Regions from separate parts of the Rhodoferax sp. WC2427 genome, predicted to be linked through region 2. Evidence: riboswitches for the same ligand, from Rfam matches in the RefSeq annotation. Region 2 holds a riboswitch; each other region holds the start of a gene.
What was found. Region 2 has a riboswitch for thiamine pyrophosphate ahead of AB3G31_RS12510 (cytosine permease). Riboswitches for the same ligand answer to the same signal wherever they lie in the genome.
Positions count from the first base shown of each region.

Region 1: it holds a riboswitch for thiamine pyrophosphate, as region 2 does, so the genes downstream of both, AB3G31_RS10795 (thiamine ABC transporter substrate binding subunit) here and AB3G31_RS12510 (cytosine permease) in region 2, are expected to answer to the same signal.
Region 3: it holds a riboswitch for thiamine pyrophosphate, as region 2 does, so the genes downstream of both, thiC (phosphomethylpyrimidine synthase ThiC) here and AB3G31_RS12510 (cytosine permease) in region 2, are expected to answer to the same signal.

Region 1 covers NZ_CP162006.1:2,271,745-2,278,680, reverse strand. Annotated here, with positions in the region: gene AB3G31_RS10805 (ABC transporter ATP-binding protein) at 232-876, opposite strand; gene AB3G31_RS10800 (ABC transporter permease) at 869-2,446, opposite strand; gene AB3G31_RS10795 (thiamine ABC transporter substrate binding subunit) at 2,447-3,469, opposite strand; TPP riboswitch at 3,515-3,613, opposite strand; gene AB3G31_RS10790 (VTT domain-containing protein) at 3,757-4,410, opposite strand; gene AB3G31_RS10785 (hypothetical protein) at 4,502-5,002, shown strand; gene AB3G31_RS10780 (cysteine hydrolase) at 5,017-5,820, shown strand; gene msrA (peptide-methionine (S)-S-oxide reductase MsrA) at 5,893-6,399, opposite strand; gene AB3G31_RS10770 (lactonase family protein) at 6,486-6,936, opposite strand, start outside.
Region 2 covers NZ_CP162006.1:2,660,988-2,667,923, forward strand. Annotated here, with positions in the region: gene AB3G31_RS12485 (acyl-CoA dehydrogenase family protein) at 1-670, opposite strand, end outside; gene AB3G31_RS12490 (chromate transporter) at 809-1,405, shown strand; gene AB3G31_RS12495 (chromate transporter) at 1,402-1,986, shown strand; gene AB3G31_RS12500 (hypothetical protein) at 2,003-2,599, opposite strand; gene AB3G31_RS12505 (ABC transporter ATP-binding protein) at 2,713-3,267, opposite strand; TPP riboswitch at 3,470-3,588, shown strand; gene AB3G31_RS12510 (cytosine permease) at 3,658-4,947, shown strand; gene thiD (bifunctional hydroxymethylpyrimidine kinase/phosphomethylpyrimidine kinase) at 4,983-5,840, opposite strand; TPP riboswitch at 5,882-5,989, shown strand; gene AB3G31_RS12520 (FAD-dependent oxidoreductase) at 6,069-6,936, shown strand, end outside.
Region 3 covers NZ_CP162006.1:4,077,574-4,084,509, forward strand. Annotated here, with positions in the region: gene AB3G31_RS19020 (acetyl-CoA C-acyltransferase) at 85-1,260, opposite strand; gene pepA (flocculation-associated PEP-CTERM protein PepA) at 1,459-2,295, opposite strand; gene thiC (phosphomethylpyrimidine synthase ThiC) at 2,607-4,499, opposite strand; TPP riboswitch at 4,624-4,724, opposite strand; gene AB3G31_RS19035 (patatin-like phospholipase family protein) at 4,740-5,600, opposite strand; gene AB3G31_RS19040 (OmpA family protein) at 5,600-6,211, opposite strand; gene aceK (bifunctional isocitrate dehydrogenase kinase/phosphatase) at 6,418-6,936, opposite strand, start outside.

The sequences.
Region 1 (6,936 bases), 390 kb from region 2:
TAAATCCGTTTCCCATTTTTCAGGGTTAACCCTAGTATCGCACAGAGCCGGTGCGCGCCCGCACGAAATAATGCACATAAGCGATTCTTGTTTGGTATAAGGCCCAGTTTTGCCTCAATTTGGTGCATGTCGGCAGCACCTTGCCAAGCCCGCAGGCGTCTGCGGATTTATAAGAAATAGGCCTCCAGCGCTTATTCCATAAGCGCAAGAAGCTACTTATTTAGGAGCAAATCACCATAACTGCTCCAGCCGCCCTGCCACCAGCCGCAGGCCGCGCGTGGCCATGGCCTGGGCTTCGGCTTCGTCGTGGGTGACCAACACCGTGGCCATACCGGCTTCAAAGATGCGCTGGCGGAATTCAGCCTGCAGGTCGCGGCGCAGGGCGGCATCCAGGGCGGAAAACGGCTCGTCCAGCAGCAGCGCACGGGGCGCGGTGATGAGGGCCCGTGCCAGGGCCACGCGCTGCTGCTCGCCACCCGAAAGCGTCCAGACCCGGTGCCGGGCGTGGTTGGCCAGGCCGAAGCGCTCCAGCAGGACTTCAGCGCGCTGGCGGGCCTGGGCCTTGGGCACCCGCTGCTCGACCAGGCCAAAGGCTACGTTGTCGCGCACGTCCAGATGCGGAAACAGCGCAAAGTCCTGGAACATCAGCGCAAAGCCGCGCCGCTCGGGCGGCAGGCGGCTGATGTCCTGGCCATCGAACCAGACGCTCCCCGACTCGGCGGCCTCCAGCCCGGCGGCAATCTTCAGCAAGGTGCTTTTGCCACTGCCCGAGGGGCCGAGCAAGGCGACGATTTCGCCCTCGGCCACTTGCAGGCTGAGCTGGTCGGCCAGCAAGCGCGGGCCGTAGTGTTTGGTGATGAAGCGCAGTTCAAGCATGGGGAGATTCTGTCCGGCGTGGGCCTTCGATCAACGCAAATGCGGCCAGGGCCAGCGCCATCAGCACGCAGGCCAGCACCAGAGCCGCATCGCCATTGGCAGCACCCGGGCGGCCCAGGCGCTGGTAGATCAGCGTGGTCAGCGTGGCCCATTCGGGGCGGGATAAAAACAGGGTCACGGCAAATTCGCCCAGAGCGGTAGCCGCCGCGAAAGCCATGCCCCGGCGCAGTGCGGGGGCCACCATGGGCAAGGTGACGCGCCAGAACACGCGCCAGGGGCTGGCGCCCAGGCTGCGGGCGGCCTGGGGCAGGTGTTCGGGCACGTTGTCCAGGGCCGATGCCAGCGACTTGGCGACAAACGGATAGGCCAGCACGGCGTAGGCGCACAACAGCAGCGGCAGGCTGGCGGTCCATTGCGGGTACAGCAGCAGCAGGCCGAAAGCCACGGTGATGGGCGACACCACAAACGGCAGGAACGCGGCGGCACGCATCGCTACGGAGCTTTGCGCGGCCAGCGCGTGCAGCACGCCCAGCACGGTGGCCAGCAGCAGCGCGGTGGCGGAAAAACGCAGGGTGTTCCACAGCGCGGCCAGCGTCTCAACGTCGGCCACCAGCGCCCAGGTGTCCCAGCCGGCATGGGCGGCGCGCCACACAATGGCTACCAGCGGCGCGGCGCAAAAGAAGGCCAGCACGCCCAGTGCCGCGGCCACGCCCAGCCAGTGCGCCGGGCGGCTGGGGTGCTGGCGGGCGATGGGCTGCACGCGGGTGGGCGTGGCCAGGCGTTTCTCAATAAGCGCGTAGCCCCAAGCCACCGTGCCGGTCAACAGCAGCATCCACAGCGCCAGCAGGCTGGCCGGGGCCAGTTGCAGCTCGTGGGCGACCAGGGTGTAGATCTCCACCTCCACCGTGGCGTAGCGCTGGCCACCCAGTACCAGGGCCAGGCCAAACCCGGCAAAGCAGTACAAAAACACCAGGCACAGGCTGGACGCCAGCCAGGGCAGGATGGCGGGCCACTCGACCCGCCAGAACGCCCGCCAGGGCGTGGCCCCCAGCGTGCGGGCCGCCGCCACGCGCGGCGCGCTGACGTGCTCCAGCGCGTCCACCCCGGCGCGCACCACCACGCACAGGTTGAAGAACAGGTTCCCGTACAGCAGCAGCCAAGGCGTGTCTTGCAGGTGGACATCCAGCCAGCCGCTGAACACCCCGCGCGGCCCCCACAGCGCCAGCACGCCCAGCGCGGCGACCAGGGTGGGCACCACAAACGGCAGCATCAACAGGCGCAGCACCAGGCTGCGGCCCGCAAACTCCCAGCGCGCCAGCACCCAGGCCACGGGCAAGCCCAGCAGCAGCGCGGCGATGCAGGTAGCCGCCGCCTGCAGCACCGACCACAGCACGCGCCAACGCAGATACGGATCGGTCCACAGTGCCCACGGGGAGCTGGGTGTTTGGGTGGCCAAATCGCCCCACCAGCCCTCGCCCGCCAGCCGCAGCACCGGGGCCACCAGCAGCACGCCCAAGGCCAGCAGCGGCAGCAGGGCCAACGCGGCCGATCGCCAACGGCGAGGCGGCATCTACTTCAAGACGACTTGCGTCCAGCGCGCCACCCAGCCCGTGCCCTTGTCGGCAATCGTCTCGGCGGGCAGGCTGTCAAAGGCGGTGGGTTCCACGGCGTGCTTCATCACGTCGGCCAGCGGCGTGTGGGCTTCGATGGGGTACATCCACATGGTGGTTTGCAAAGCCTCTTGCACCACGCCGGAGCGCATGAAGCGGATGAACTTGCCAGCCGCCTCCCGCTGGCCGCCACCGGCCACCAGGGCCACGCCCTCGACTTGGCGGAACACGCCACCCTTGAGGAACAGGTTGCCGGTGGGCGATTCGGTGATTTTTTCCTTGCTGTAGAACACCTCGGCCGCCGGGCTGCTGGCGTAGCTGACCACCAGCGGGCGGGTGCCGCCGTTGCGGCTGAATTCGGTGTAGTAGGCCTCGGTCCAGCCCTTTACGGCTTTCACGCCGTTGCCGCGCATGCGGGCCCACCAGTCAAAGGCCTTTTCTTCGCCCATACCGGCAATGGTGGCCAGCAAGAACGCGTAGCCGGGGCTGGAGGTGGCCGGGTTGGGCACCACCAGCAGGTTGCGGTAGGCGGGTTGGGCCAGGTCTTCCAGGGTCTTGGGCAGGGCCAGGCCGCTCTTGGCGAAGGCCGCCTTGTCAAAGTTCAGGTTGACGAAGCCGTAGTCCACCGGCACCACGTTGGCGTCCACCTGGGCGGTGGCCGAGCCCTGGGTGTAGGCCACCGGCTCCAGCACCTTGTTGGCCTGTGCCTTGGCGACGGACGCGTTGTCCAGGCCAAACACCACGTCGGCGATGGGCTGGGCACGGGTGAGGATGAGCTTGTTGAGCATCTCGCCCGCATCGCCCGCCTTGATGATGCTGAGCTTGACGCCAGACTCGGCCTCGAACTGGGCCAGAAGCGGCTTGGGCAGCGAGAACGAGCTGTGCACCAGCACCCGCAGCGGGGCGTCGTCAGCCAGGGCAGGGAGGGAAATGAATGCGGCCAGCGCGGTGGCGGCCAGGGTGAAACGACGGCGGTGCAGCATGGTTGCCTTTCAGTGCGCCAGCGGCAGACGCATGAAAAGGCCAAGAGGGTGACCCCATCACGCTCCCTCCGCTGGCATGACCCAGATCAGGTGTGGGGTATTTCTCAGTCTGGTTTTGAGATCCAGACACCCCCGGTGAAAAACCGGATTGTAGTGGTTGTCCACCGGCTCCAAGTTCTCCCTGCCAACACTGGATAAAGGTGTGGATAACCCTGCCAAGCACTTGTATAGGAAGGTTAAGTGCTTGATTTATATGGATAAAGCTTACGATGCCTAAAATTTAAGCATCAGGCGTTTTCGGCTTTGCCCGCATTGCGGCCCTTTAGCGCGCCTAACACAACCAGCGCCGCCGGGATCAAAATCATGGCCCAGATGATTTTGTCCAGGTTGTGCTTGACCCACGGGAAGTTGCCAAAGAAGTACCCGATGGTGACGATGCCCACCACCCACAGCGCACCGCCCAGCACGTCAAAAAACGTGAATTTGGCGCGGCCCATCATGGCCACCCCGGCTACAAACGGCGCAAAGGTGCGCACAAACGGCATGAAGCGCGCGGCCACCAGGGTCACGCCGCCGTAGCGTTCGTAAAACGCATGGGCCTGGTTGAAGGCTTTCTTGTTGAAGAATTTTGAGTCTTCCCACTGGAACACCTTAGGGCCAAAAAAGCGGCCAAGCGCATAGTTGCTCTGGTTGCCCAGGATGGCGGCCGCCAGCAGCAGGCCCACCGCAACGGGGTAGGACATCAGCCCTACGCCACACATGGCGCCCACCACAAACAGCAAGGAGTCGCCGGGCAGAAACGGCATGACCACCACGCCGGTCTCCACAAAGATGATCAGAAACAACAGTGCATAGACCCAGGGGCCATAGCTGATCACAAAGGCCTCCAGGTATTTGTCTACATGGAGAATGAAGTCGAGAAGTTGCATGAGAATGTCCATGGAGCGCGATTATCGTGGGTGGCTGCTGTCACCATGTGACATTGCCCCCACAGGACTTACGCCTGCCCGCCCCACCTACCCGAGTTGAAACATGAGCCACCTCTGCCCCGCCTGCCACAGCGAGAACGCCCGCGACGCGACCGTGTGCGCCCACTGTGCCGCCGCGTTGCCCCCACCCCAGCCCCCATCCTCACCCCAGCGCATGTCGTTGCTGGAGCAGGCCATGGCCAAACCCGAGGCCATGCCTTTCGCCAAGCCCGCTGCCGCACCTACTGCCCCCTCCATGGCCTCTCCCGTGCCGCCCCCGCCCGCAGCGCCGGTGCCATCACCCGAAGCCACCCCGGTCGCCGCAGCATCGCCCACCCCCCCACCGGCCCCCGTGGCGCCACCGCCTCCCGCGCCCGCAAAGCCTGCATTCAGCATGCCCCCCCTGCCCCCGCAGCCCCGACCACGGCGCCGCAGCCGCGCGCCCTGGGTACTCGCCATCGTCATGATGCTGGGCCTGATCGCAGCAGTGGGCTATGAGGCCTTGCAAGCCAACGGCATATCCTTGTCATCCCTGCTGTCCTCCCTGCGCTCCCCAGCCCCATGACCGCCTTTACTGCCATGTCGCACCACACCCACCTGCTCATCATCGACCCGCAAAACGACTTTTGCGATCTGCCGGGCGCCGCCCTGCCCGTGGCCGGTGCCACGGCCGACATGCAGCGCCTGGCGGCCTTCATCCGCGCCCACGGGCCACAGCTGACCGACATCACCCTCACGCTGGACTCGCACCACCGCATCGACATCGCCCACCCCACCTTCTGGCAGCAGGCCGATGGCAGCGCGGTGGCGCCGTTCACCACCATCACCGCCGCCGCCGTGCACGCAGGCCAGTACCTGCCGCGCCAGCCTGGGGCGCTGGGGCGCACGCTGGCCTACCTGGACGCCCTGGAAGCCCGGGGCCGCTATCTGCTGATGGTGTGGCCGGTGCACTGCGAAATCGGCAGCTGGGGCCACAACGTGCATGCCGACGTGCGCGCCGCCTACAACGCCTGGGAAGACCAGCAGGGCCGCAACGCCACCAAGCTCACCAAGGGCAGCAACCCCTGGACCGAGCACTACAGTGCCGTCATGGCCGAGGTGCCCGACGCGCACGACGAAGCCACCGGCCTCAACCACACGCTGATGGCCGCCATGGACCAGGCCGACGTGCTGCTGATTGCAGGCGAAGCCAGCAGCCACTGCGTGCGCGCCACCACCGAGCACATCGTCGAGCACCTGGCCCGCCAAAAGCCGCAGCGCATCGTGCTGCTGACCGATTGCATGAGCCCGGTGGCCGGTTTCCAGGCCCAGCACGACGCATTCATGCAAAGCATGCTGGCCCAGGGCATCGAGCTGGCCACGAGCACGCAGGTCCAGCTATAAACCATCGCTCTCTTTACGATAGCTGCTTACGCTGATGGAATAAGCGCTAGCAGCCTAAAAAGCATGTAACGCTCAGCGTGCCGCGCGTGCGGGCAGCTTCCAGCCCGGGCGGGCAAAGTGGCAGGTGTAGCCGTTGGGGCGGTGCACCAGATAGTCCTGGTGCTCGGGCTCCGCATCCCAGAAGGTGGGCGCGGGCAGCACTTCGGTGACCACCTTGCCGGGCCACAGGCCGGAGGCATCCACGTCCTGGATGGTGTCCAGGGCCACGGCTTTTTGCGCCTCGCTGGTGTAGAAGATGGCCGAGCGGTAGCTGGTGCCCACGTCGTTGCCCTGGCGGTTCACGGTGCTGGGGTCGTGGATCTGGAAGAAGAATTCCAAAATCGCGCGGTAGCTGGTTACCGCGTTGTCGAAGCCGATGCTCACGCCCTCGGCGTGGCCGGGGTGGTTGCGGTAGTTGGGGTGGTCGTTGGTGCCGCCCACATAGCCCACGCGGGTGGACACCACCCCGGGCAGCTTGCGGACCAGGTCCTGCATGCCCCAAAAACAGCCTCCAGCCAAAACTGCGGTTTCAATTGCCATGGTGTTGTCCTTTCAAGAAGAGGCAGTTTGCGCCAGAAATGCAGATTGCAAGAATGGCTGCGTCGGTAAACACCAGGCACCCCGGTTCAAGGCAGGTCGATGATTTCCACCCAGTTGGGGTTCTTGCCCATGGCGTGGTGTTGCAGCACCGTCAGCGCCCCGGTGTCCGGGTGGATGCGGTAGCTGGTCAGGGCGTGCGATTTTTGCCCCACGGCCAACAAATACTGGCCCTGGGGATCGATGTTGAAGCCCCGCGGCTGGGTTTCGGTGGGGTACTGGCCCACCAGCGCCAAGCCCCCGGTTTCGGCATCCACCCGGTAAGCGCTCAGGGTGTTGGAGGTGCGCTCGGTGGCGTACAGGAACTTGCCGCTGGGTGTGAGGTGGATATCGGCGGTGGCCAGCGCCTCTTTCCAGACGAAGCCCGGAGGCAGCGCCGACACCGAGCCCAACCAGTTCAGCGTGCCCTGGTCGGCGTTGTAGCCATAGGCACTGACGGTGCCATTCAGCTCGTTGCTGCCAAACACCCAGCGCTGGTTG
Region 2 (6,936 bases):
CCGGGCCTAAATGCACATTGTCAAAAAACAGCTCGGCGGTGTCTTGCGCCTTCATGCCCAGCTTCTTCAGGCGCTTGCCCACAGTAAAGCCGGGCATGCCGCGTTCCACCAGGAACAGGCTGGTGCCCTTGGCCCCGGCGGCCGGGTTGGTCTTGGCCACCACCACCACCAGGTCGGCGTGCCAGCCATTGGTGATGAAAGTCTTGCTGCCGTTGAGGCGGTAGCTGCCATCCGCTTGCTGGAGGGCGGTGGACTGGATGCCCTGCAGGTCCGACCCGGCGGACGGTTCGCTCATGGCGATCGCGCCCACCATGGCCCCGCTGGCCATCTGCGGCAGGTATTTGGCTTTTTGCGCGGGCGTGGCGTAGTGCAGCAGGTACGGGGCCACGATTTCATTGTGCAGGCTGTAGCCGATGCCGGTAATGCCCGCGCGGGCCAGTTCCTCGATCTGCACCACCGAATACAGCTTGTCGGCCCCCGAGCCACCCCATTCTTCAGGCATGGACGGGCACAGGAAACCGTTGGCCCCGGCCTTGTGCCAGACGTTGCGGTCCACGTAGCCCTGCTCTTCCCAGGCGGCGTGGAAGGGCACGATCTCCTTGTCGACAAAACGGCGAAAGCTGTCACGAAAAGCCTCGTGGTCGGGGCCAAAAAGAGTGCGTTCAATCATGCGGATAGGGGGGGCAGGTGGAAGACCCGGCCAATGTACCGTAGCGCACCACAATGGGGCCACCGCGTAAGCCCTGCGTGCCTGGCCCGCGTCCTCCATTTGGAGGACAAACGCGGGTGCCGTGGCGATAATCCGGGCATGCATCCACCGTCCACCACAACACCCCCCTTCTCCGCCTCCGCGCCGCAACAGCCCCAATCCCCCACCGATCTTTTCCTGTCCTTCACCTGGCTGGCCCTGCAGGGCTTTGGGGGGGTGCTGGGCGTGGTGCAGCGCGAAATGGTAGAGAAAAAGCGCTGGCTGACCCAAGAAGAGTTTCTCGAGGACTGGGCCGTGGCGCAGATCATGCCCGGCCCAAATGTGCTGAACCTGTCGGTGATGCTGGGCGACCGCCATTTCGGCCTGCGCGGGGCGCTGGCGGCCGCCACGGGCCTGCTGGCCCTGCCGCTGCTGGTGGTGCTGGCGCTGGCCCTGGTGTACGCCCAGTACGCCGAGCACCCGGCGGTCATCGGTGCCCTGCGCGGCATGGGCGCGGTGGCGGCGGGCCTGATCAGCGCCACCGGCCTGCGCCTGCTGCGGGCCGTACGCCGCCACGTGATGGGCGTGCCCCTGTGCGCGGTGCTGGGCGTGCTGAGCTTTGTGCCCATCGCACTGCTGCACTGGCCGCTGGCCTACGTGCTGCTGGTCGTCGGCGGCCTGGCCTGCGTGCAAACCTACCGCAAGCTGGCACCATGAGCAGCCTGCACAGCATCGCCATGCAGGGGCAGGACTGGCTGGCCCTGTGGTGGCATTTCACTTCGCTGTCGCTGCTGGCCGTGGGCGGCGCGATCACCGCGGCACCCGACATGCACCGTTTTCTGGTCGAGCAGCAGCACTGGCTGACCAATGAGCAGTTCAATACCTCCATCGCCATCGCCCAGGCCGCGCCGGGGCCGAATATTTTGTTCATCGCCCTGCTGGGCTGGAACGTGGGGCTGAATGCCGGTGGCTATGGTGCGGCCCTGCTGGGCATGGCCTGCACCATGCTGGGCATCCTGGTGCCCAGCACCACGCTGATGTGGTTATCCACCCGCTGGGGCCACCGCAACCGCGAGCTGCGCGCGGTGCGGGCCTTCAAACAAGGCATGGCCCCGATCGTGATTGCGCTGATGCTGGCCACCGGCTGGCTGCTGTCGAGTGCCCAGCACGGGCCCGAGCGCGACTGGCCGCTGTGGCTGCTGACGGGCCTCAGCGCCCTGGTGGTCTGGCGCACCAAGGTCCATATCTTGTGGCTGCTGGCCATCGGCGCGGCGCTGGGCGCGGCAGGCTGGGTGTGAAAACCAGCCCACGCGCCTAGAAGCGCAGCCGGTAGTACACCATCGGTCGGCCCCGGCTGAGGCGCAGCACCACCTTTTCGTTTGGGTTGAGCTGCAGGCCCAGCGCCCCACCCAGTTCAAACTGGATGCCGCGCGCACTGGCGGCGCTGAACTGCATCTCCAGCCGGGTGTTGTAGTTCAGGGGATTGGCCATTTGGCTGGTCACGCCCAACGTCGGGTCGGGCCAGGCACCCAGGTGCTGCCACACGCCGATGCGCACGCGCCCCTGGCCCGCGTCGGCAGACCGCCAGTGCAGGCCCAGGTCCAGACCGCTGGGCGCCGTACGCGTATCGCCCGCCAGGCTTTGGCGCGGGGCTGTGAAACCCATCCCCAGGCCAATGCCCGCCTGGGGCGCGGGGCCGGACCAGCCGGTGACGGTCAAACGGGAATCCAGCCGTGGATCGGCGCGTTGCAGGCTGGGTGCCGACAGCGTGGCAATCTCCAGCTGCGGGGCCGTTGCGGTAGCGGGATCGGCCTCTTGGGCCAGCACCCATCCGTCGCAACACACCAAAGCCAGCGCAACACCGTAGCGTGGCGTCCAAAGTGATTCAGGGCGAAAAGCGGCTACAGGCATGGCGACACACCCTCCAAGATATGTCTGTATTGTGCGGCAATGCCTCGGATTTTTCAGCCCATAAGGTGCAAAAAGCACACCGCCAGCGCCCTTTCAGGGTGCCGGACCGGTGCTTAAAACTCTTTGACCAGTGAGTAGGTCAGCCCGGCCGTCCCCAGCATGTCGATCTGGGCGTTCCAGCCGCCGCCAAAGCGCCAGCCCACCGCGGGCACGATGGCGGGCGAGAAGCCTTTGTAGTTCAGCGGCACCTTGTGGTTGTAGGGCGGTTTGTAGCCGTACAAAATGCCTGCGGACCACTTCAAATACACCTGGGGCTGGCTATCAAAGACGTTGTAGTAGCTCTTGCCCAGGTACAGGTAGCCGCTTTCCTGGCCAAACGAGTTGCTGAACAGCGCCAGGCCGTAAAAGCTGTTGTCGATGGTGGATTCGCGTTCCAGACCGGCCAGATGGACCGGACGGTGTTCTGGGTTGTAGCTGAAATGGGTGGTGTACGGGCTGAGTTCCAGCCGCCAGCGGTACGGCACGGCGGGTGCTTCGGCCGACGCCGTATCGGGAGCGGTGGCCGTTTGGGCCATGGCACTGCAGGCCAGGCCCAGCAAGGCGCAAGCGGCAAAAATGGCTGAAGCGGCTGAAGCGACAAAAGGCCGGGGGGTCAAAAAAACATCCATGGGGTGTTGAAAGAATAGGTTGGCTGGGGAGATGCAAGGCCGTCATCCATCGCGGATGCACACGAACCGCGTACCTGGCTGGCGAGCATTGTAACGCTACGGTTTTAATAGCTGGTTACGCCCATGCTGCCTGCACCAGGGCCTGATTTTGTGTTTAGTTGTAAGCCGCTGCGCTAGAATCCGCCCACCCCGCAGCAGTGCGGGGTTTCGCTAGGGGTGTTGCGGCTTTGGAACCTGTTGTGGTTGTGGGCCTGCGACTGAGAAAAACCCTTTGAACCTGATTGAGGTAATCCTCGCGCAGGGAAGCAAGTTCTTCCACGGCGGCCTTCTCCGGCCACACCCACCGTGCGGTTCAAGCCACCCTGCCTGCATTTTGCATGGAGCAAATGAATGGCATATTCACCGATTTTTCACAACGAAGCCCTGACGCCGATCCCGGCCGCAGGCCGTGTTTTCAGTGGGGCGGCGCATGCTGCCCTGTGGTTCAGCCTGGGCGTGGGCCTGCTGGTGATGCAGATCGGCGCCTACCTGGTGCCCGCCGTGGGCACGCAGCAGGCGCTGCTGGCCATCGTGCTGGGCTCGGTGCTGGGGGCGGGGCTGCTGGCCTGGGTGGCGCGCATCGCCTGCGACAGCGGGCTGTCCAGCGCCGGGCTGATGCATGCCACCTTTGGCAGCGGTTTTGCCCGGTTGCCGGTGCTGCTGAACATCGTGCAGCTGGTGGGCTGGACCACGTTTGAGCTGGTCATCATGCGCGACGGCACTGCCGCCATTGCCCAGCACAGCCTGGGCTGGAACCTCAGCGGCAGCCAGGGTGTGCTGCTGACCACTCTGCTGTGGGGCGCGGTGCTGACCGCCTTGATGGCGGCGTCCATGCTGACCCTGGTGCGCAAGTTCATTGGCCGCTTTGGCCTACCGCTGGTGGTGCTGTCGCTGCTGTGGCTGAGCTGGCAGTTCGCCCAGAAGCTGCTGGCCGCCGACGCGCCCGCCTTCTGGCGCCGCCCGGGCGACGGCAGCATGGGCCTGCTGTCGGCCATGGACCTGGTGATTGCCATGCCGGTGTCGTGGCTGCCACTGGTGGCCGACTACGCCCGCCACGGCCGCAGCGGCAAATCGGCCATGGCCGGCACCTGGCTGGGCTACGCGCTGGCCAATATCTGGTGCTACGCGCTGGGCGTGGTGGTGGTGACGGTGGCCGCACCGGGCACTGACCTGGTCACCGCGCTGCTGCTGGCCCAGGGCGGGCTGCTGGCGCTGGGGCTGATCTTGTTTGACGAAATCGACAACGCCTATGGCGACGTGTACTCGGGCGCGGTATCGGCCCACAGCCTGCACCCCAAGCTGAGCATCCGCCGCTGGGGCCTGCTGCTGGCCATGGGCTGTACTGCGCTGGCGCTGGTGCTGCCCATCCACAGCCTGGAGCCGTTTTTGCTGATGCTGAGCTCGGTGTTCGTGCCGCTGTTCGGCGTGATTCTGGGCCGCCTGGGCAGCCATGCCACCGCCTCGGTGCAGCGCCTGGTGGAGCCGCTGGCCGCCGCGCTGTGGCTGGCCGGCATCGCTCTGTACCACCTGCTGGCCACCTACGCACCGCAGTTCGGCGCGGCCCTGCCCACGCTGGCCGTGGTGTACCTGGCGGCCTGGGTGAGCCGCCCGCTGCGGATTACTTACGCACTACAAAAATAGTAGCTACTCACGCTTATGGAATAAGCGCTAGCGGCTTATTTCTTATAAATTTCTCCGGCGAGCACCTGCATAGCCACAGGCGCAAAGCCGTGGTTCAACGGGCCCTGGCCGTGGCCGGTGTGCACCTGGGCCCCGCCGCGGATCGCCCCCAGGATGTAACTGCGTGCCAGCCCCACCGCCTCGGGCAAGGCCTGGCCCTGCGCCAGGTACACCGCGATGGCGGACGACAGCGTACAGCCGGTGCCGTGGCCGTTGTGGGTGGCAATGCGCACCGACTCCCAGCGCTGGCGCGTGCCATCGGCCAGGCCCAGTACATCGACCACCGCACTGCCCGGCAGATGGCCGCCCTTGACCAGCACCGCCTGCGCACCCAGCGCCAGCAGGTCGGCCACGGCGGGCTCCAGTGCGGCGGCATCTTCCACGCTGCGGCCCAGCAGCAAGGCGGCCTCGTCCAGATTCGGCGTAACCACCGTGGCGCGGGGAAACAGCTGGTCTACCAGCACCTGCACCGTTTCGCGGGCCATCAGCCGGTCGCCGCTGGTGGCCACCATCACCGGGTCGAGCACCACTTTTTGGAGCTGGTAGTGGTCGATGGCCCAGGCCACTACTTCCACCATTTCGGGGGAATGCAGCATGCCGATCTTCACCGCATCCACGCCAATGTCGTCCAGCACGGCCTGCAGCTGGGCTTTCAGGAAAGCGGGGGGTACAGGGTGGATGGCGGTGACGCCCCGGGTGTTTTGCGCAGTAAGTGCGGCCAGCGCCGTCATGCCATAGCAGCCCAGGGCGCTGAAGGTCTTCAGGTCGGCCTGGATACCGGCGCCGCCGCCGCTGTCGGACCCGGCGATGGACAGCAGGCGCAGGTAGCGGGGGGAGCTTGGTGGGTAGGTCATGCGGAAATTATCGGCGAGCGAATGTGATGTAATTCATGCTGCGGATGAAACAGGGGTGTCTGGCTACTGCAATTGCGGCGGCAGGACTGAGAAAGACCCTCATACCCGATCCAGGTAATACTGGCGTGGGAAGATTTCCATCAACGACTGAGCCTCGTTTTGTCCTGCCTTGAATAGGACTTTCACGTGGCTACCAGCCTCTCCACCACCATCCTCGGCGCGGGCCTGATGGGCCGCCTGCTGGCCCTGGCACTGGCACGCGCGGGCCACACGGTGCAGGTGTTTGAAGCCGGGGGGCCCGAGGCAGAAGGCGCAGCCGCCCGGGTGGCCGCCGCCATGCTGGCCCCGCTGGCCGAGTCGGCCATCACCGAATCCAGCGTGGTCCAAATGGGCCAGCACGGGCTGCGGCGCTGGCCGGAGCTGATCGCGCAACTCGACGCGCCGGTGTTTTTCCAGCAAAACGGCACGTTGATCCTGTGGCACCGGCAAGACGCGGCCGAGGCCACACGCTTTGGCCACCAACTGACGGCCACGCGCCAGCAGTTGCCCAGCCTGCCCGCGCCCCAGGCAGTGGATGCCACCGCCATCGCGCAATTGGAGCCCAGCGTCGGCACCCGCTTCGCCCAGGGCCTGTACCTGCCCGGTGAAGGCCAGTTGGACAACCGCCAACTGCTGGCCGCACTGCTGCTGCAGCTGCAAAAACACCAGGTTGTGATGCACTGGCACACCCCACGCGCGCCCCAGGATTGCCAGGCCGACTGGGTCTTTGACTGCCGGGGGCTGGGCGCACGCGACCACTGGCCGGGCCTGCGCGCCGTGCGCGGCGAGGTGCTGCGCCTGCATGCGCCGGGCGTGGAGCTGCGCCGCCCGGTACGCCTGGTGCACCCGCGCTATCCGCTGTATATCGCGCCCAAAGAAGACCACGTGTTCGTGGTGGGCGCCACCGAAATCGAATCCGACGATATGTCGCCCATGAGCGTGCGCTCCAGCCTGGAGCTGCTCAGCGCGGCCTACAGCGTGCACCCCGGCTTTGGCGAGGCGCGCATTCTGGAATCCAGCACCCAGTGCCGCCCCACCCTGCCCAACAACCTGCCCG
Region 3 (6,936 bases), 1.4 Mb from region 2:
GGAGGCGGTCCGGCTCCCCCAGCCCTGCATTCAAAGCAAATGGGCCGCCCACGCTTATCCCATCGGCGCAGGCAGCTCTTATTTTTATAGTATTTCAACCGCCAGAGCGGTTGCTTCGCCGCCGCCTATGCACAGCGTGGCCACGCCCCGGCGCAGGCCGTGGGCTTGTAGGGCATGCAGCAGCGTCACCAGAATACGCGCACCGCTGGCGCCGATGGGATGGCCCAGCGCGCAGGCACCGCCATGCACATTCACCTGGCTGTGCGGCAAGTCCAGCTCGGCCATCAGCGCCATGGGCACCACGGCAAAGGCCTCATTCACTTCCCACAGGTCCACCTCGGCCACACCCCAGCCGATCTTGGCCAGCAGCCTGTGCACGGCCCCCAGCGGCGCGGTGGAAAACCAGGCCGGTGCCTGGGCAAACGTGGCGTGGCCGACGATGCGCGCCAGCGGCTGCAGGCCCAGCTGCGCGGCGGTGGAGGCGCGGGCCAGCACCAGGGCCGCCGCCCCGTCGCTGATGGACGAGCTGCTGGCAGCGGTAATGGTGCCGTCGGGTTTGAACGCCGGTCGCAACGTGGGGATCTTGTCCAGGCGGATCTTGCCCGGGGCTTCGTCGGTGGTGACTTCGGCTCCTTTGGCCAGTACCGGCGTGGTCTCTGCCGCAAACGCGCCCGAGCCAATCGCCGCCTGCGCCCGCTGCACGCTGGCGGTGGCAAACGCGTCCTGCGCCGCGCGGGTAAAGCCGTATTTCGCTGCGCAGTCTTCGCCAAAGCTGCCCATGGAGCGGCCCGGCTCGTAGGCATCTTCCAGCCCGTCCAGCATCATGTGGTCCAGCACCTGGCCGTGGCCGATGCGGATGCCGCTGCGCCCCTGGGGCAGCAGGTGGGGCGCGTTGGTCATGCTCTCCATGCCCCCGGCCACCACCAGGTCGTGGCTGCCCGCCACCAGCATGTCGTGCGCCATCATGGTGGCAAACAGGCCCGAGCCGCACATCTTGGACAGCGTGACCGCCCCCGTGCCCTGCCCCAGCCCGCCCTTGAACCCCGCCTGCCGCGCCGGAGCCTGCCCCTGCCCCGCCATCAGGCAGTTGCCCATCACCACCTGGTCGATCCGCGCCGGGTCCACCCCCGCCCGCGCCACCGCCGCCCCAATAGCCGCCCCGCCCAGATCGTGCGCCGCCAGCGTGGCGAAGGCCCCCTGGAATGCCCCCATGGGGGTGCGGGCGGCGGACAGGATGACGATGGGGTCGGTGGTGGGCATGGTGGCACTCCTTTAGAGGCACTGTACGCCTGCTGGCCCGGCAGGTGCGGCACGGCGAATGGCATGGCGCCCCGGGCAGAAGGGCCCGGCGCCATCCGCCAGCAGATACCGGGGTGCCAAGAAGCGGTGGCTATCGGGATTCATTTTCCCCATTAAAAAAGGGGCCTAGGCCCCTTAATGCATGGTTCACCGTGCGATTTACTTTTCAGCGCGACGGCGGCGTGAAACGGCCAAACCGACCAGTCCCAAACCGAGTAGAGCAATACTGGCGGGTTCAGGCACTTTATTCACAGGGGTGTTTCCAAAGTCCACGCCACCAGAAGCATTGTTAATCGCAACCAAACCATTGGTTGCCGCATCAAAACCGCCCGATGTATTGGTGAAGCTAGTGAACAAGGTGTCGTAAAAAGGATTGGGTGTTACAAAAAACAATGCCCCATCGGCAGTTAAGGAAAATGCCAGAGTTGCATTTAACGAAGTGCCAAATAATTCATTGATACTGGACGAGGCCACGATGCCCGAACCCGAACCCAACAAAACCGTATCCGACGAATGCACCACCGTGCCGCTGCTGGCGTCGGCATTATTTGCCATACTGAATACGCTATTGGATCCGTCAGATTTTTCACCCCACAAAGTAGAGGTTAATGAATTCACGGTGTAGGTGCTGCCAACTGCGCCGAAAGACCCGCTCAACAAACTTGTGGTGTAGCTGTACTCGGCCCACAACGCGTAGCCCTTGGTATTGCTCAATCCTAGACCCGTATCACCGGCGCCCAATAAGCTTCCCTGCGCATCGGTAAATGAAGTCAGCTGAATATAGCCAATACCTGACATGGTCTGGGCGATTGGATTCAACGCGATTAACGTCGATGCCGATCCATTCATGAAGTTGGCATTATAAGTGGGTGCAACATAACCAAAAAAACTTGGATCCACGACAAAACTCGGTGTGGGCGCAGCGAAGGCCGGCAATGTGAAACCAGCTGCAGCAACGACTGCATACATAGCGGCAGTCTTAAATACGTTTTTCATGAAATATCCAGGTTTTAGAGGCAAGGCGAGCACCACTATTGGCGCTGATACATTTGTTACAAGCAATGTACATGCCAATTTTCAAAATCCCTTTGAATCAACGACTTATAAGGAAAAAATACCTTTTCACAAATCCGAGTGTAAGAAAAATCGATATGTTGTATAACGAACAGATAAAACAAAGAAAATCTGTTATAGGAACTTGGAAAATACCGCCAATTCCCGAGCTCTTGTGCAGGTTGTAAAAAGCTGCGCAGGGCGTGCGGTGTCCACACGCCCTGCGCAGCGGCAGCACTGCCGCTTCCGCGCGCCTAGCCTTGTGCGATCGGGATCACCGCGTTCACCGGCACGTAGATTTCCCCGCCTGCGCTTTTGAATTCCTGCGACTTTTCCAGCATGCCCTGTTCGGCTGCGGCGGCTTCGCTCACACCCAGGTTCTTGGCGTACTCGCGCACCTCTTGCGTGATCTTCATGGAGCAGAACTTGGGGCCGCACATGGAGCAAAAGTGCGCCACCTTGGCCGAGTCCTTGGGCAGGGTTTCGTCGTGGAATTTCTTCGCGGTTTCGGGGTCCAGCGACAGGTTGAACTGGTCCATCCAGCGGAACTCGAAGCGGGCCTTGGACAGCGCGTCGTCGCGGTAGCGCGCACCCGGGTGGCCTTTGGCCACGTCGGCGGCGTGGGCGGCGATCTTGTAGGTGATGATGCCCACCTTCACGTCGTCGCGGTCGGGTAGGCCCAGGTGCTCCTTGGGCGTGACGTAGCACAGCATGGCAGTGCCAAACCAGCCGATCATGGCCGCGCCTATGCCGCTGGTGATGTGGTCGTAGCCGGGCGCAATGTCGGTGGTCAGCGGGCCCAGGGTATAGAACGGGGCCTCACCGCAGTGCTTGAGCTGCTCGGTCATGTTCTCCTGCACCATGTGCATGGGCACATGGCCGGGGCCTTCGATCATGACCTGCACGTCCTGCTGCCAGGCGCGTTGCGTCAGCTCGCCCAGGGTGCGCAGTTCGGCAAACTGGGCCTCGTCGTTGGCATCGGCGCTGGAGCCGGGGCGCAGGCCGTCGCCGAGCGAGTAGCTGACGTCGTAGGCCTTCAGGATCTCGGTCATCTCATCGAAGTGGGTGTAGATGAAATTCTCTTGGTGGTGGGCAATGCACCACTTGGCCATGATGGAGCCGCCGCGCGAGACGATACCGGTCATGCGGTTGGCGGTGAGGTGGATGAACGGTAGGCGCACACCGGCGTGCACGGTGAAGTAGTCCACGCCCTGCTCGGCCTGCTCGATCAGGGTGTCGCGGAAGATTTCCCAGGTCAGGTCTTCGGCCACGCCGCCCACTTTTTCCAGCGCCTGGTAGATCGGCACGGTGCCGATGGGCACAGGGCTGTTGCGGATGATCCAGTCGCGGGTGGTGTGGATGTTTTTGCCGGTGGACAGGTCCATCACCGTGTCGGCACCCCAGCGGATCGCCCAGACCAGTTTTTCGACTTCTTCTTCGATGCTGGAGGTGACGGCCGAGTTGCCGATGTTGGCGTTGATCTTGACCAGGAAGTTGCGGCCAATGGCCATGGGCTCGACTTCGGGGTGGTTGATGTTGAGCGGGATCACGGCGCGGCCGCGGGCCACTTCGGAGCGCACGAACTCGGGGGTCATCACCTTCGGGATACTGGCACCGAAGCTGTTGCCTGCCAGGCGCTGGTCGCGCTCGGTGTTGGCAGCGTACTGGGCCATCCACTCCATCTTTTGGTTCTCGCGCAGGGCGACGAATTCCATTTCAGGAGTGATGATGCCTTGGCGGGCGTAGTGCATCTGCGAGACATTGGCACCGGCCTTCGCCCGGCGCGGTGTGCGTTGCAGGCCACTGGCCTGTGCGCGCAACAGATGCAGCGCTTCGTTCTCATCGTTCTTGCGGCCATCGTCCAGCGCGTGCAGGATGCGGGCGGCGTAGGCCTCGGTGTCGCCCCGGGCTTCGATCCAGCCCGCACGCAGGGCCTGCAGACCGGCGCGCACGTCGATCTGGGCGGCGGGGTCGGTGTAGGGGCCGGAGGTGTCGTAGACGGTGACGGCCTCGCCGTTGCTCTGCATGATTTCGCGCAGCGGCACGCGCAGGTCGGGGCGGCTGCCCTGGATGTAGCGCTTGGTACTGGCGGGCAGTGGATCGCAGGCGTAGCGCAGTAACTGGGCGAATTTGTCGGGTGCGTTCATGGGGTCTCCTTTGGATGGTGGAGCCCGGAATGCGCAGCCAGACCGCGCAAACCCCCAAGGAGATGCCCCGCTGCCTTGCGGCTGGGACGTGTAGACGGTAAGCGCCCGTACCCTCCAGGGATAGGACGCAGTCGTCAAGCTCTTCTTACGCTGGTATGAACCAGATCAAGTTCGCGGGTTTGGATTCCATCTCAGCGCAGCCACTGCGCACCCCGGGCAGCGCGCAGTGTACGGCATCGGCTAGCCGGTCCGGCCCAGGCTGAAGCCCCGCGCCCGCAGGAGTTGGCGCAAGGCAGGCAAGGCCGCCACACCGGACTCGTAGCCCGCCTGGACGATTTCCTTGCGCACGGTGAAATCGGTGCTGGAAAAGCGAGCGGTGTCCGGGCGGACCAGGAAGTCGGCGGTTTGCCCCTCCAGCTGCGAGAGCGAGCGGCCCATGATTTCAAACGACTGCAGAATCACCTCGTAGAGGCCCGCACGGGTGCTGTTTTGCGGCAACACGCCCACGTCCACGCCAATCACCACATCGGCTCCCAGCCTGCGGGCAGCCTTGACGGGCAAGGGGCTGACCAGGCCGCCGTCCACCAGTTCCTCGTCGCCAATCACACAGGGCACAAACACCCCGGGAATCGAGCACGATGCGCGTACGGCCGCACCGGCATTGCCGCCAGACAACAGGCGCAGTTCGCCAGATTTCAGTACCGTGGCCACCGCGCCGAACCGGCGCTTGAAGCGCTCCATGGGCACATCCTTGACGTACTGGTTGACCAGCCTTTGTAGCGTTTCGCCAGTGAACATGCCGCGTTTGTTGCCCTGGCCCAGATCGACGATTTCGATGTCGCGCAGCCGCAGTGCTACCTCTTCGATCTGCCAGGGCGTGTAGCCCGCGGCATAAAACGCGCCGACCAGGGACCCGGCACTGGTGCCCGCCACCACCTCGGGGGCCAGACCGGCCTCGACCAGGGCCTTGAGCACGCCGATATGGGCAAATCCCCGGGCCGAACCGGCGCCCAGGGCCACCCCGATTTTGGGACTGGCCGCAGCCGCCTGCGCGAGCCAGGGTGCAGTCCCTGCAGCGGCCAGCAGTGTCCGGCGCAACATTACCGATTGTCCGGTAGCTGGATCAGACCTTCGTCCACCATCTTGCGCAGTTTGTCGAAAGCCGACGCAAACGCGTTGGCGGGTTCGCCCTGGGTCAAGGTTTCCACCTTTTCGTCCAGCACCATCAGCTCGACGCGGCGGTTCAGCGTGCGCCCCTGGTCGCTGGCGTTGGAGGCAACCGGTCGGTGGTAGGCGAAGCCTGCGGAGACGATGCGCCGGGGCTCGACACCGCGCTCTTCCAAGGCCTTGCGCAACGCACGGGCCCGGTTGTCGGACAAGGTCTGGTTCATATCCAGGCCCCCCACGTTGTCGGTATGGCCCTCCACGCTGACATCGTGGGTGGTTTTGTTTTTCAGCAAGCTGGCCAGGCGGTCCAGGTAGGGTGCGGCTTCCTCGGTTTTGAAGGTGTACTCGCCGGTGGCGAACAACACCGTGACAGGCAGAACAATTTGCACGCCCCGCTCGGTTTGCTCGATATCCAGCGTGGGGCCGGTGTAGGCCACCGGTGCGGGCGGTGGGGTCTGGCAGGCGGCCAGCGCCACGCCCAGCACCACTGCGGCGCCCAGACGCCCCCCGTGCCAGGCGCGCAGTCGAAGTTTTGAATTGTCCATGGTGTGAATTTTTCCTGTGTCTTGGTGGGGGCATACATGGCGGTGGACCGCATGGATGTGGCAGGTGAACGCAAGCAAGGCGGTCACGGAAAGCCCAGGAATTTTATCGTCCGCACATATTTTTAAATTGAAAATTGCATGCGTGTGTACAAAACAAGGGTAAAGCCCGGCGTGAACCGGAACTTTTTCACACCCTCACGCTGAATTCAAGCCGCCCCGAAGCGTTTGTCCTGCTCGTACGGGAAGACGTCGTGTACGTAGCCCGCCTGGATGCGCTCCTTGTGCGCTTGCCAGAAGCTGGCCTCCAGCAAATCGGCGTGGTGGCGCATGAAGGCTTCGCGCACCAGCGGGTTGCCCAGCAAGAAGGGGCCAAAAGTTTCGGGAAATACGTCCTTGGGGCCGACCCGGTACCAGATCTCGCCGCTCATTTCCTCCTCTTCGTTGCGCGGCTGGGGCACGGTGCGGAAGTTGCAGTCGGTGAGGTATTCGATCTCGTCGTAATCGTAGAACACCACCTTGCCGTGGCGTGTCACGCCAAAGTTCTTCCACAGCATGTCGCCGGGAAAGATGTTGGCGGCCACCAGGTCCTTGATGGCGTTGCCGTACTCGACCACCGAGCGCTCGATCTGGGCGCGGGCCCGGCGGTCGTCCGGGCCCGCGTCAAAGGCCTCCTGCAGGTAGATATTGAGCGGGATCATGCGGCGCTCGATGTAGACGTGCTTGAT